Regions from separate parts of the Priestia sp. FW507-14D1A genome, predicted to be linked through region 1. Evidence: riboswitches for the same ligand, from Rfam matches in the RefSeq annotation. Region 1 holds a riboswitch; each other region holds the start of a gene.
What was found. A riboswitch is a leader RNA that binds a small molecule or an ion and turns the genes downstream of it on or off. The one in region 1 is predicted to bind S-adenosylmethionine.
Positions count from the first base shown of each region.

Region 1 (3,115 bases):
AAGGTGTGTTAGTTCAAAGTCGCAATGGAAACTTTACTCTTGTACAAAATAATCAAGTTTTACGTTTACAACCAAGACACGTAAAAACCATTGCCTTAGGATCAAAAGGATCTTTCAAGCAAAATGAAGAAAATTCTGAGCAAAATGGAGATACAAATGAAGAAGATTCTGTGCAAGAATCAACTACAGTAGATAAAACCGGAGGTCGCACGGATGGCCGTACTGGAGACCGTACCGGAAGACGTACAGGAAGACGTACAGGAGGTCGCACAGACGATCGCTCGGGAGGTCGCCGTACGGGTTCACGCTCTTCAACACCAGGTGAAAAAGTTATTAAAACGAAAAATTATCGTTGGAAAGCATGATGAACTGGAACATAAAAGGTGCTTATAAAGCACCTTTTCTATCATATAGGAAAAAGGAGGAGAATGAGTATGAGTATGAATCATTATATTGATAAAATTGTTGAAGTCGATATATCAGGTAAAACAACGTTTGTAGGAAAACTTGTTGATCTCGGGTTAGATGTAATGGTTTTATATAATGGACATGATTATTTGTATATTCCCCTTTTACACATACATCGCTTGCGAGAGGTTTCAGAAGAAGATTATACACCTTTACGAACCATAGAAGAGAACTTAATAGAAGAAAGTCAGCGGATTTCTTATCGTAATATTTTACAGCAGGCAAAAGGGAAATTTATTGAAATTTATGTAACGGGAGGGAAATCATTGCATGGCTATATCACAAGCGTGCTGAATGATTATCTTGTGTTTTATTCTCCAGTGTATAAAAATGTCTTTGTTTCTCTACATCATTTGAAATGGCTCACTCCTTACAGCAATGAGTTAACCCCTTATTCTTTAAGTGACAAAGAGCTCCCAGTAAGGCCCGCCTCTGCACCTTTTGTCAGAAACTTTGAAGAGCAGCTTAAAAAATATGAAAATCAACTGGTCGTATTAGATTTAGGGGATCAATCAGAAAAAATTGGCGTACTTAAAGAAGTTTCTAATAATATTGTTGAACTAATTACGGCAAATGGAGAAAGTATGTATTGGAAGTTAGCTCACGTAAAATCTGTACACTTGCCTTAGAAAAAGAGACCTCGCTTTCGTCTCTTTTTTTTATGTGCTTATCAAGACAGGTATATTGAATAAACAAATGAGATGATTTAAATTTTTTAGAAAATTATGTTGACAATAAAGAAAATCTTTATTAAAGTTAGTAACAACAAACGTTAACCACCAACAATTATATAGAACTCTTATCAAGAGTGGCGGAGGGACTGGCCCTGCGATGCCCGGCAACCATCAAATGAAACATTCATTTGAACGGTGCTAATTCCTGTGGAACATCAGTATTGTTCTAACAGATGAGAGAAATCGTGTATAAACGAACACTCTTCCATCTGTGAAGAGTGTTTTTTATTTTGAGTTAAGGAGAGAAATAGATGAAAATTGAAACTTTATTAGTTCGTTCAGGAGTAGGTCGTGATCCTTCAACAGGTTCTATTACAACACCCATTTACCAAGCATCAACATTTGCTCATCCTGCTTTAGGGCAAAGTACAGGATTTGACTATGCACGTACGGCAAACCCTACTCGTACAGCATTGGAAGAAGCAATTGCAGCTTTGGAAAAAGGAGAAGTAGGAGTAGCATTCGCTTCAGGAATGGCGGGTGTAATGGCAGTTTTGGCACTATTTAAAAACGGAGATCATTTAATTGTATCAGAGGATTTATACGGAGGAACGTACCGAGTACTAAATGAAATTTTTTCAGAGCAAGGAATTACTGTTTCGTACGTCAACACAGCCCATCTCGAGCAAGTAAAAGATGCGCTTCGTCCCAACACAAAAGCTTTATTTATTGAAACACCTACGAATCCAATGATGCACGTGACTGATTTGCCAGAAGCAATTTCGTTAGCTAAACAGCATGATTTGCTTACTATCGTTGACAATACCTTCATGTCCCCTTATTATCAGCGTCCTTTAGAGCTTGGAGCAGATATTGTGATACATAGTGCAAGCAAATACATTGGGGGTCATAATGATGTAGTTGCTGGTCTTGTAGTGGCTCGATGTAGTAGCTTAGGAGAGAAAATTCGTTTTTATCAAAATGCAGCTGGGGCAATCTTAGGTCCACAGGATAGCTGGCTGTTATTACGCGGTGTTAAAACGCTAGCGCTTCGTATGGAAAAGCATAATGAAAACGCACTGAAAATTGCAAATTGGCTTACTGCTCATGATCTCGTGGAAAAAGTGTATTACCCTGGTCTTGAAACACATCCAGGCTATGAAATCATGAAGAAACAAGCAACTGGATTTGGAGGCATGATTTCTTTTGCTGTCTCACACCCTGACATCGTGTCAGTACTTTTAGAAAATGTCAAAGTTATTACATTTGCAGAAAGCTTAGGAGGCGTGGAAAGTTTAATGACATTCCCAGCTCGTCAAACACATGCTGATATTCCGGAAGAAATTCGAAATCGTGTCGGAGTAACAAACTGTTTACTGCGATTATCAGTTGGAATTGAGCACGCAGATGATTTAATTAAAGATTTGAAGGAGGCATTTGATGCATACCAACAATAATAAACATAGATTTGGTACGAACTTAATTCATGCAAATACAGGAATTGACGGTCATTTTGGAGCGGTTAACGTACCTATTTATCAGGTATCTACATTTAACCAAGAAGATGAGACGAACAACGGCCGCTATGACTATTCTCGTTCAGGAAATCCAACTCGTGAGGCTTTAGAAAACACCATTGCTCAGCTAGAAAATGGATACGCTGGTTTTGCTTTTTCATCAGGTATGGCTGCTATCTCATCGGTGTTATCTATTTTTGAATCGGGGGATGAAATTTTAGTTTCACATGATACGTACGGCGGGACATATCGTGTATTAACACGATTATTTTCAAAGTTTGGTATCAAAACAACTTTTGTTGATACAACGAAGGTTGAGAAAGTTGAAGAAGCTATCACAAAGGATACGAAGGCTATTTATATCGAAAGCCCTTCAAATCCATTTTTACAGGTAACGGATATTAAAGCAGTAGCAAGTTTGGCGAAGGAGCGCAATCTCCTTACAATTGTGGATAA
Region 1 is NZ_JBYSWQ010000002.1:223,442-226,556, reverse strand. Features, by position in the region: gene AC3WJG_RS09595 (spore coat protein) at 1-365, shown strand, start outside; gene AC3WJG_RS09590 (hypothetical protein) at 435-1,097, shown strand; SAM riboswitch class I at 1,265-1,382, shown strand; gene AC3WJG_RS09585 (trans-sulfuration enzyme family protein) at 1,454-2,599, shown strand; gene AC3WJG_RS09580 (trans-sulfuration enzyme family protein) at 2,583-3,115, shown strand, end outside.

Region 2 (3,115 bases), 110 kb from region 1:
ATCGTATGAAAACGGGTCACGGGCTTAAAAGCATACGCTTTATCACCGCCGGTTGGGACTTACACCCGACCCCGAAGGATAATATATTCGACTGCTAGAGTCTTATTTGTTTTACATTATAGCAAAGTAAAATCGACTTGTCACATCATTTAACTTCGTTTTTTCACATCTATTCTTTAAAATCCAGCTTTTAGCTTATTTTTTCTTTTTTAATACATAGCATCCATACAAAAGCTAGTCCAATATAGCCAAATATCGGATACAAAAACTCAAGAAGCTGGGCATATCCGAATTGCCCAATAATAAAGCAAGCCAAGATAATAAATGCAAAAGCTTGTTTGTCATTCAGGGGAAGAAATGACTGAATCTGCTTAGCGATTCCAAATACATTTCCAATCAATGTAGTAAAAATCTCGCCTAACACAACTACCGTAAATAAAACATTCACCCACGCTGAGATATTTTTAACAACGGCACTCATCGGAATATCAAGTTGAAATGAATAAGGCAAATTGGAAAGGGCAAGATGAGTAGAAACAAGCATAAACGTAAGTACACATCCTCCTATTACGGCCCCTTTTTTAATCACGCTCCTATCTTTCACGGAGCTTCCTAATGGAACTAAAACAGCCTGAGCCAAAGCTAGATTTAGGGAAATATATAAAAAGGGACTAACCGCCCACTTCCACTGCGTGACGAGCGTTAAATCCGGCTTCGTTTGAATCAGTGAGAAATAGCTGATATTTGGCACAAAGATGATAAAAGCAAATGAAAGCATCATCGGCACAACAAGAGAATTAACCATTAAAATACCGTTAATTCCTTTGGCGATAAATATATAAGTTAAAACAATTGTAAAAATCATCCCAACAGGAGGCCATAGCCCGAACTGTTCTTTTCCTATTGCTCCCGTACTCGCTAGCATGACTGAAGTTACTCCAAATAAAATGACAATCATTACACCGTTTACCGCTTTTCCAAGCACATCACCAAATAAATATGTATTAAGCTGCTGATAAGAAGAAGCCCCAATTGCGTGCGAAAGCAGCATCATTTTCGAACCTAGCCAAATAAAAAACAAGCCGCTGACCAAAATCCCGACCATTCCAAGTTCCCCGTACTGTGTAAAAAATTGAACGATTTCCTTGCCTGTTGCAAAACCGGCTCCTACAACAGTGCCTACATACGTAGCAGCAACCTGCAGCGTGAGTTTCCACCTTTTCATACCCATCACCCTTCTACCCTTCATAGTTCACTATATGTAGAAACGGTAAAAAAAAGACGAGCCGTTTTACGTGTAAATCTACGCATATCCCAGCGCTTGTGCCTTTTCGTTTATTTTTTATTTTTCATTTTCTTTTTGTATTTTTCACAAAAAACTCCTTAACCCCTAACATAACAGTCATTTTCAAACAAAATATACGGATATTTTCCCTTTAGCTTTTAAATTTTCCTCAATATTTGCTGGAAATTCACAATTTACTGTTGTATAATTTCTAAAAATCAGATAAATTATTAAATAAGTATTCTTTCTATTTAAAAAAATATGTTTCAATTATATACAATTGATTCTTATCATGAGAGGTGGAGGGACTGGCCCTTTGAAACCTCAGCAACCAGTCGTTAGAGACATGGTGCTAAATCCAGCAAGCAATTTATTGCTTGGAAGATAAGAAGGCGAAAAAAGTCTTCTTCTTAAGAAGACTTTTTCTATTTTATCGGCATATTGCATAAAACGAATCACTCGTGAAATAGAAGCGGAACAATTTAAGGAGGTTTTGACATGGGGTTACTTGAAGATTTAAAGTCTAAAATTTTAATTGGGGATGGTGCCACTGGTACCCTCCTTTACTCACACGGTATTGACAGCTGTTTTGAAGAACTAAACATCACCAAACCAGAAGAGGTTTCTCGTATTCACAGAGCCTATGTAGAAGCTGGTGCAAACGTTATTCAAACAAATACGTACGCTGCTAATTATCAAAAACTTGCCCGTTATGGATTAGAAGATTCAGTCAAAGACATCAATGTTGCTGGTGTAAAATTAGCGAAACAAGCTGCAAAAGATCAGGCTTACGTGGTTGGTACACTCGGCGGAATTCGTTCTTTCCAAAAAAACGCTATTAGTTTAGAAGAAGTTAAGCGAAGCATTCGTGAACAAATGTTTTGGCTTTTAAATGAAGGCGTGGATGGCCTTTTGTTTGAAACATACTATGATTTCGAAGAATTAAAAACCGTTCTTACACTGGCAAGAAAAGAAACGGATAAGCCTATTATTACCCACGTTTCCCTGCATGATATTGGCGTACTGCAAGATGGGCGTCCTTTAGCAGATGCATTAAAAGAATTAGAAGACTTAGGAGCAGATGTTGTCGGGCTAAACTGCCGTTTAGGTCCTTATCATATGATTCAGTCTCTTGAAGAAGTACCGCTTCCTGATCGTGCTTTCTTATCTGCTTACCCTAATGCCAGCCTTCCGGCGTATGTGGAAGGAAAGCTGGAGTATGAAACGAATGAAGACTACTTTGTAGAAAGCGCACGTTTATTCCGCGAACAAGGGGTTCGCTTAATTGGAGGATGCTGCGGTACAACACCAGCTCACGTACGCGCAATGTCATCTGCCTTAAAAGACCTGCCTCCGATTACAAGCAAAGTCGTTAAAATGAGACCAGCCGTTACGGTTCAAGAGCGTGAGCAGCAGGATAAACCTCATATGCATGAAATTGTGAAGAAGCGCCGCTCGGTTATCGTCGAGCTAGATCCGCCTAAACAGCTGGGTCCGACGAAATTTTTAGAAGGTGCAAAAGCACTGGATAAAGTCGGCGTAGATGCTATTACATTAGCTGATAATTCTCTTGCCTCACCTCGCATCAGCAACTTGGCAATGGCAACACTGATGCAGCAAGAAACAAAAGCACGACCGCTTATTCATATTACCTGTCGCGATCGAAATTTAATTGGACTTCAATCTCATTTAATGGGACTTCATACGCTAGGAATGAATCAAGTGCTTGCAATTACCGGTGATCCGTCAAAAGTTGGCGATTTCCCTGGCGCCACTTCTGTCTACGATTTATCTTCATTTGACTTGATTAGTTTAATCGCTCAGTTTAAT
Region 2 is NZ_JBYSWQ010000002.1:338,027-341,141, forward strand. Features, by position in the region: FMN riboswitch at 1-83, opposite strand, end outside; gene AC3WJG_RS10185 (YkvI family membrane protein) at 191-1,225, opposite strand; SAM riboswitch class I at 1,570-1,676, shown strand; gene AC3WJG_RS10190 (bifunctional homocysteine S-methyltransferase/methylenetetrahydrofolate reductase) at 1,784-3,115, shown strand, end outside.
Region 2: linked by a shared signal. The riboswitch ahead of AC3WJG_RS10190 (bifunctional homocysteine S-methyltransferase/methylenetetrahydrofolate reductase) and the one ahead of AC3WJG_RS09585 (trans-sulfuration enzyme family protein) in region 1 are both predicted to bind S-adenosylmethionine.

Region 3 (3,115 bases), 210 kb from region 1:
GCTTCTATAATAGGAGCAGCTATCCTTCTTAAAGAGCGTCAGCAGGAGCTTTGCGGCACGGTTCGATTTATCTTTCAGCCAGCTGAAGAAACGGCTTCTGGGGCAAAAATGCTAGTTGAAAAAGGTGTGCTCGAAGGAGTGGAAGCGATATTTGGGATGCATAACAAACCGGATCTTCCTGTAGGAACCATTGGTATCAAACCGGGACCTTTAATGGCAAGTGTTGATCGTTTTGAAATTGACGTCAAAGGAGTAGGAGGTCACGCGGGTATTCCTGAAAAAACAATAGATCCGATTGCTGCTGCTGGTCAAATTGTTACTAGTTTACAAACCATTGTCAGCCGTAATCTCAGCCCCTTTCAAAATGTTGTTGTCAGCATAACTCAAATCCATGGAGGGAGCTCGTGGAACGTCATTCCTGACAAAGTAACGCTTGAAGGAACGGTGCGTACCTTTCAAGAAGAAGCGAGAGAAAAAATACCGGCTCTTATGAAACGAACTGCTGAAGGGATTGGGGCAGCTTTCGGGGCTTCAGTAGACGTTAAATGGTATCCATATCTTCCTGTAGTCAACAATGATGATACGCTGGAAAAACTGGCTACTAAAGCGGCAGAGGATCTTAGTTACCAAGTCGTAGAAGCTGAACAATCGCCTGGAGGAGAAGACTTTGCCGTATATCAGCAGCATGTACCAGGATTTTTTGTATGGATGGGTACAGCTGGAGAATATGAATGGCACCATCCTTCTTTTTCATTAAATGAAGAAGCATTACTTGTAGCAGCTTCTTATTTTGCTAATCTAAGCTTTCATTTTTTGAATTCATTCCATTACCGAAAAAATTAAAATATTTTTATTTTTCTATTTACGCGGATGGAATTGTTTGATAAAATAAATTTTAAATTAAAAAGTTATCACGAGTGGACGAGAGATCTGGCTCTTTGACTCCACAGCAACCTACGAATGTAAGGTGCTCCTACCAGCAAAGCATGTGCTTTGGGTGATAAAACGGGTGAAAAACTCATTTTGCATCAAAGCAAAATGAGTTTTTTTTATTTTTCTAAAAGGAGAGGGTTTTATGGGTCATACAGCAGTTGCAGCACATACAGGAGAGAAAGCATTAAAGGAAGCAGTGAAATTATTAGGAAAGCATTATCAAGTAGCTTATCGTGAGTTAGAAACATTTTATGAAATTGTGGTCGAAAACCATGTTCGTACATATGCTGTAGGCATAGATATTAAAGATGTACAAAAAGCAAATGAACTAGAAATTTATTCATCATGCTGTTCCAAGCTTGAGCGAGTAGGCTGTCTTTTATAGAAAAAGTCTGCTCGCGCCTCTATTTTTTAAGTGGTTTTAAATAGAAAGCATGGTTTTTGACAAGCAAAGAATCTGGTGGGTATAATCAATACTCACTAGGTTTTAAAATTGATCGTAAATTGTCGAAATTTTTACACAAATTAAAGGTTACATTCGAAATGAATTGTGGTATGTTATAAAACAAGAATATTTTATGAAAGGAGCATTGAAATGGAAATGTCTCTTGAACACGGAAACGATGCAGGAAGCGAACAGCTTATTGATCGTATCCTAGACTTTTTAGAAGATGACCAAAAGTAAAAAAAAGAGTGTGCGGTGCTATCCCTAGCCGCGCACTCTTTTTTTATCATGTGTGTAAAGGCAGCGCCATACTATGATACATAGGGATAGAATGAAAGGGTCTCTGTCAAAGGGATTGACGAATGGTTTTGTTTGATAGAAAATTTAGAAAAAGGAAAGAGATGAAGGGTATGTCGAACAAAACATCTTTGTATCAAACAAAAGAACAGTTAAAAAAACTTGTAAGCGAATTGGTTTCTATACCTAGCGTGACAGGAACGATGGCAGAAGTTGAAATAGCTGAATCGATAGCGTCGTATTTATTGAAGCTGCCTTACTTTCAAAAAAACGAGCAAGTCGAGCTTCATTCAACAGGAGACGGACGATCGATTGTCACAGCTTTTGTTCAAGGGAAAAATACGAATAAAACAGTTGTACTCGTAAGTCATTACGATGTAGTGGATGTACAAGATTATGGACAGTGGAAAAAGGATGCTTTTCACGCTGATACATTAACGAGTACTTTTTATAACCATATGGAACAAGTTCCGGCGCACGTACAAAAAGATATGATAAAAGGAGACTGGCTTTTTGGCCGAGGAACGATGGACATGAAAGCAGGCATTGCCCTGCATATCAGTATGGTTGAACGAGCATGCAACGGAGAGTTTGACGGAAACATCCTGCTGCTGTCGGTACCGGATGAAGAAGTAAATTCGCTTGGGATGAGAAAAGCAGTGCCTGTTCTTTTAGAACTTGCCCGCAAACATCAGCTGGATTTTTCTCTCATGCTAAATGCAGAACCGGTGTTCAGCCGCTATCCTGGAGATCAAACGAACTATGTGTACTCAGGATCGATTGGGAAGATCATGCCAAGCTTTTTGTGTTATGGAAAAGAAACTCATGTAGGGGAACCGCTAGCTGGTTTAAATGCTAACTTACTAGCTTCTTATTTAACAAAAGAAATAGAATTAAACGTTGATTTTTGCGAAAAAGTAAGAGATGAAACGAGTCCACCTCCTACGGTGCTGATACAAAAAGATTTAAAAGAAGAGTATTCAGTTCAAGTTCCGCACTCTGCCGTTGTCTTATTTAATTTATTTATGTTAAACCGCTCTCTTAAAGAAGTAACAGATCTGCTGTTGAAATCGGCTGACAAAGCGGCTTTGAATGTGAAAAAACATTATAATAAAGCTGCTAGGCAGTACGCTGCGGGAATGGAGAGTTCATCTCTTGACGTGAACGTATGGACGTATGAAGAACTTTATACTCATGCAGTCAAACAGCACGGTGAAAAATATGTGCAAGAAATGAAAGCAGCACTTTTGGCACAAGAGGATGATGATAGAAATAAAACCATTAACTTAGTAAACTCTCTAGTTGGTTTATGTAAAGAAGCAGCTCCGATGATGGTCTTATTTTTTACGCCGCCTTTTTATCCGGCCGTTTGTTCACATGATGACCCCTTTGTACAAGAGATTTTGTCAAACGTACAGGCAACTGCCAAAGAGCAGTTCC
Region 3 is NZ_JBYSWQ010000002.1:432,945-436,059, reverse strand. Features, by position in the region: gene AC3WJG_RS10670 (M20 peptidase aminoacylase family protein) at 1-843, shown strand, start outside; SAM riboswitch class I at 906-1,007, shown strand; gene AC3WJG_RS10665 (hypothetical protein) at 1,076-1,318, shown strand; gene AC3WJG_RS10660 (M20/M25/M40 family metallo-hydrolase) at 1,789-3,115, shown strand, end outside.
Region 3: linked by a shared signal. The riboswitch ahead of AC3WJG_RS10665 (hypothetical protein) and the one ahead of AC3WJG_RS09585 (trans-sulfuration enzyme family protein) in region 1 are both predicted to bind S-adenosylmethionine.

Region 4 (3,115 bases), on a different contig from region 1:
CAAAAGCAAGGTGAAACGCAAAAATATACAGACTGCGACGAAGAAGCAGGATGGTGCTAAACAGTGGCAACTGCCGCTGTTTTTCTTGTTTTATGGAAACAATATGGCTTAAGATGCCTTTTAAAACAGTTCTTTCTTGCAAATTTCTTTTAAAAAACAGGTGAACTGTGATACATTAACGAATATTGTATAGCATAAAGAAATGATGTTACTATACAACTGACGATTATGGGTGATGAAAATGGGGCTAATTGAAATTGAAAAAGTAATTATTGTCGAAGGAAAATCAGATAAAAAACGTATCCAAGATATCATTCGAGAACCAATTGAAATTATCTGTACAAACGGTACGATTAGTTTATCAAAGCTGGATGAAATTATTGACTTTACGTTTAACAAAGAGGTATACATACTCGTTGACTCTGATGATTCAGGGAATAAGCTAAGAAAACAATTTAAACGAGAGCTTCCGGAAGCAGAGCATCTATATATTGATAAAATGTACCGAGAGGTTGCTGCCGCCCCTAGACATCACATAGCAACAGTATTACTGAGTGCCAATATCGATGTTAATGCAGAATTTTTAACATAAAAGGAATGAGCAACATGCAAGAATGGAGCGAAAAACAGCTTGACGATCAGTTAAAAGAAGGACAAAGAGCGTTTATCTTTTTCCATACACCTTTTTGCGGGACATGTCAGCTGGCAAAAAAAATGTTAACCGTAGCAGAAGCAATGCTGCCTGGTGTGACCATCGGAATGAGCAATTTAAATTATATGCCTTCAAAAGCAGAAGTATTTTCAATTGAAAGTGTACCTTGTTTGATTGAAGTGAAAAATGGCGAAATGGTAAAAAAACTCTATGCGTTTCATTCCATCGAGCACGTACTTGAAGAGTTTCGATAATCAAACGTTTGTTTAAAATGAAGAAATGGAACGAGAGCAAACCGTTGGGGCTGTTGAAATCTTGGGATATTATCCCAAGAACAAAATCTGTTGACAGCCTATCTGACACATGCTAAAATCACACTCATGAATGTTCATAAATGAATGAATATTTCCCAAAAACAAAATAATTGTTGCGAACTCTTATCAAGAGAGGTGGAGGGACTGAGCCCTGTGAAACCCGGCAACCGTCAGACTAACTGAAATGGTGCCAATTCCTGCAAAGCTATGCGCTTTGAAAGATGAGAGAAAGGATTAAATATCGAGCCTTTCTGTCATGCGCAGAGAGGCTTTTTTAATGGGGAAAATTGTTTTACGGCTTTTTCATCCTATAGGGCAACCTAACATAATTAAGTTTTTACTAAAGAAGGTGAAGAAATATGATTACATTAACAGACGTTACAAAAATTTATCAGGCTAAAAGCGGTCAAGTAACAGCTGTTGATAATGTGAATCTAACCGTTAACCAAGGTGAAATTTACGGAATTATTGGTTATAGCGGAGCAGGTAAAAGTTCTTTAATTCGCTTGCTAAACGGGTTAGAAACACCAACGACAGGAACGGTCGAAGTAGCAGGTAATGATATTGGAAAAATTAAAGGCGGAAAACTCAGAAAAGCTAGACAAGAAATTAGTATGGTGTTTCAGCACTTTAATATCTTGTGGTCGCGTACGGTGCGAGAAAATATTGCCTTTCCGTTAGAAATAGCAGGGATCTCAAAAGAAAAAAGAATGAAACGAGTAGACGAGCTTATCAAGCTAGTCGGGCTTGAAGGGCGTGAAAATGCTTATCCATCACAGCTTAGCGGTGGTCAAAAGCAGCGTGTTGGTATTGCTAGAGCGCTAGCCAATAACCCAAAAGTATTGCTGTGTGATGAAGCAACATCAGCGCTTGATCCTCAAACGACAGATTCTATTTTAGATCTGTTAGTAGATATTAATGAGAAGCTAGGGTTAACCATTGTACTCATTACTCATGAAATGCACGTTATTCGTAAAATTTGTCATCGGGTAGCTGTTATGGAAAATGGGGCAGTGGTAGAAGAAGGGCAAGTGTTAGAAGTATTCAGAAAACCTAAGCAGCCGATTACAAAGCGATTTGTTCAACAGATTTCTGAACCAGAAGAAACGTTTGAAACAATTGAACAAGTACAGGAGTTATATCCAAGCGGGCAAATTATTCAGCTGACGTTTGTTGGCGGAAAAGCAGAGCAACCGCTCATTACAACGATTTTAAAACAGTTTGATGTAACGATTAATATTTTGCAAGGAAAGATTTCTCATACACAAACAGGTTCATACGGAACGTTGTTCGTTCATTTAGACGGAGAATTAACAGAAGTTGAAAAAGTCATTGCATACATTCATGAGCAGCAGGTAGAAGTGGAGGTAATGACAAATGCTTGAGAAACTATTTCCAAACGTTATTTTAGATGATTTTATTCAAGCGACAAATGAAACACTATATATGACGGCTATTTCAGTTATAGCCACGTTTGTTCTAGGTATTTTATTGGGCTTGCTTTTATTTTTAACGTCCAAAGGACAGCTTTGGCAAAACAAACCTTTATATGCCATTGTGTCAGCAGTTGTAAATATCTTTCGTTCCATTCCATTCATTATTTTAATTGTTTTACTGATTCCATTTACCAAAGCATTGGTAGGAAGTATTTTAGGCGCTAATGCAGCGTTACCTGCTTTAATTGTTGGAGCAGCACCATTTTATGCGCGTCTTGTAGAAATTGGTCTGCGCGAAATTGATAAAGGTGTTATTGAAGCTGCTAAATCAATGGGAGCAACAACAAGCACTATTATCTTTAAAGTGCTGTTACCTGAATCGCTGCCAGCTTTAATTTCTGGTTTGACGGTAACGACGATTGCGTTAGTCGGTTATACGGCAATGGCGGGTGTGATTGGAGCTGGAGGTCTCGGGAATCTTGCATATTTAGAAGGATTCCAGCGCAGTCATAATGATGTAACGCTAGCTGCTACGATCTTAATTTTGATTATTGTATTTATTATCCAACTTATTGGAGATGCGATTACTGCAAAAATTGATAAAAGATAACGGGAGGATTATTTATTATGAAAAAATGGCTTTCGGCTTTAGCATTAACATCTGCGCTAGTAGTAGGATTAGCTGCATGTGGATCTAACAATGGATCAAAAGA
Region 4 is NZ_JBYSWQ010000004.1:302,674-305,788, forward strand. Features, by position in the region: gene AC3WJG_RS17165 (YusG family protein) at 1-60, shown strand, start outside; gene AC3WJG_RS17170 (toprim domain-containing protein) at 242-592, shown strand; gene AC3WJG_RS17175 (thioredoxin family protein) at 607-906, shown strand; SAM riboswitch class I at 1,087-1,194, shown strand; gene AC3WJG_RS17180 (methionine ABC transporter ATP-binding protein) at 1,326-2,351, shown strand; gene AC3WJG_RS17185 (methionine ABC transporter permease) at 2,344-3,012, shown strand; gene AC3WJG_RS17190 (MetQ/NlpA family ABC transporter substrate-binding protein) at 3,030-3,115, shown strand, end outside.
Region 4: linked by a shared signal. The riboswitch ahead of AC3WJG_RS17180 (methionine ABC transporter ATP-binding protein) and the one ahead of AC3WJG_RS09585 (trans-sulfuration enzyme family protein) in region 1 are both predicted to bind S-adenosylmethionine.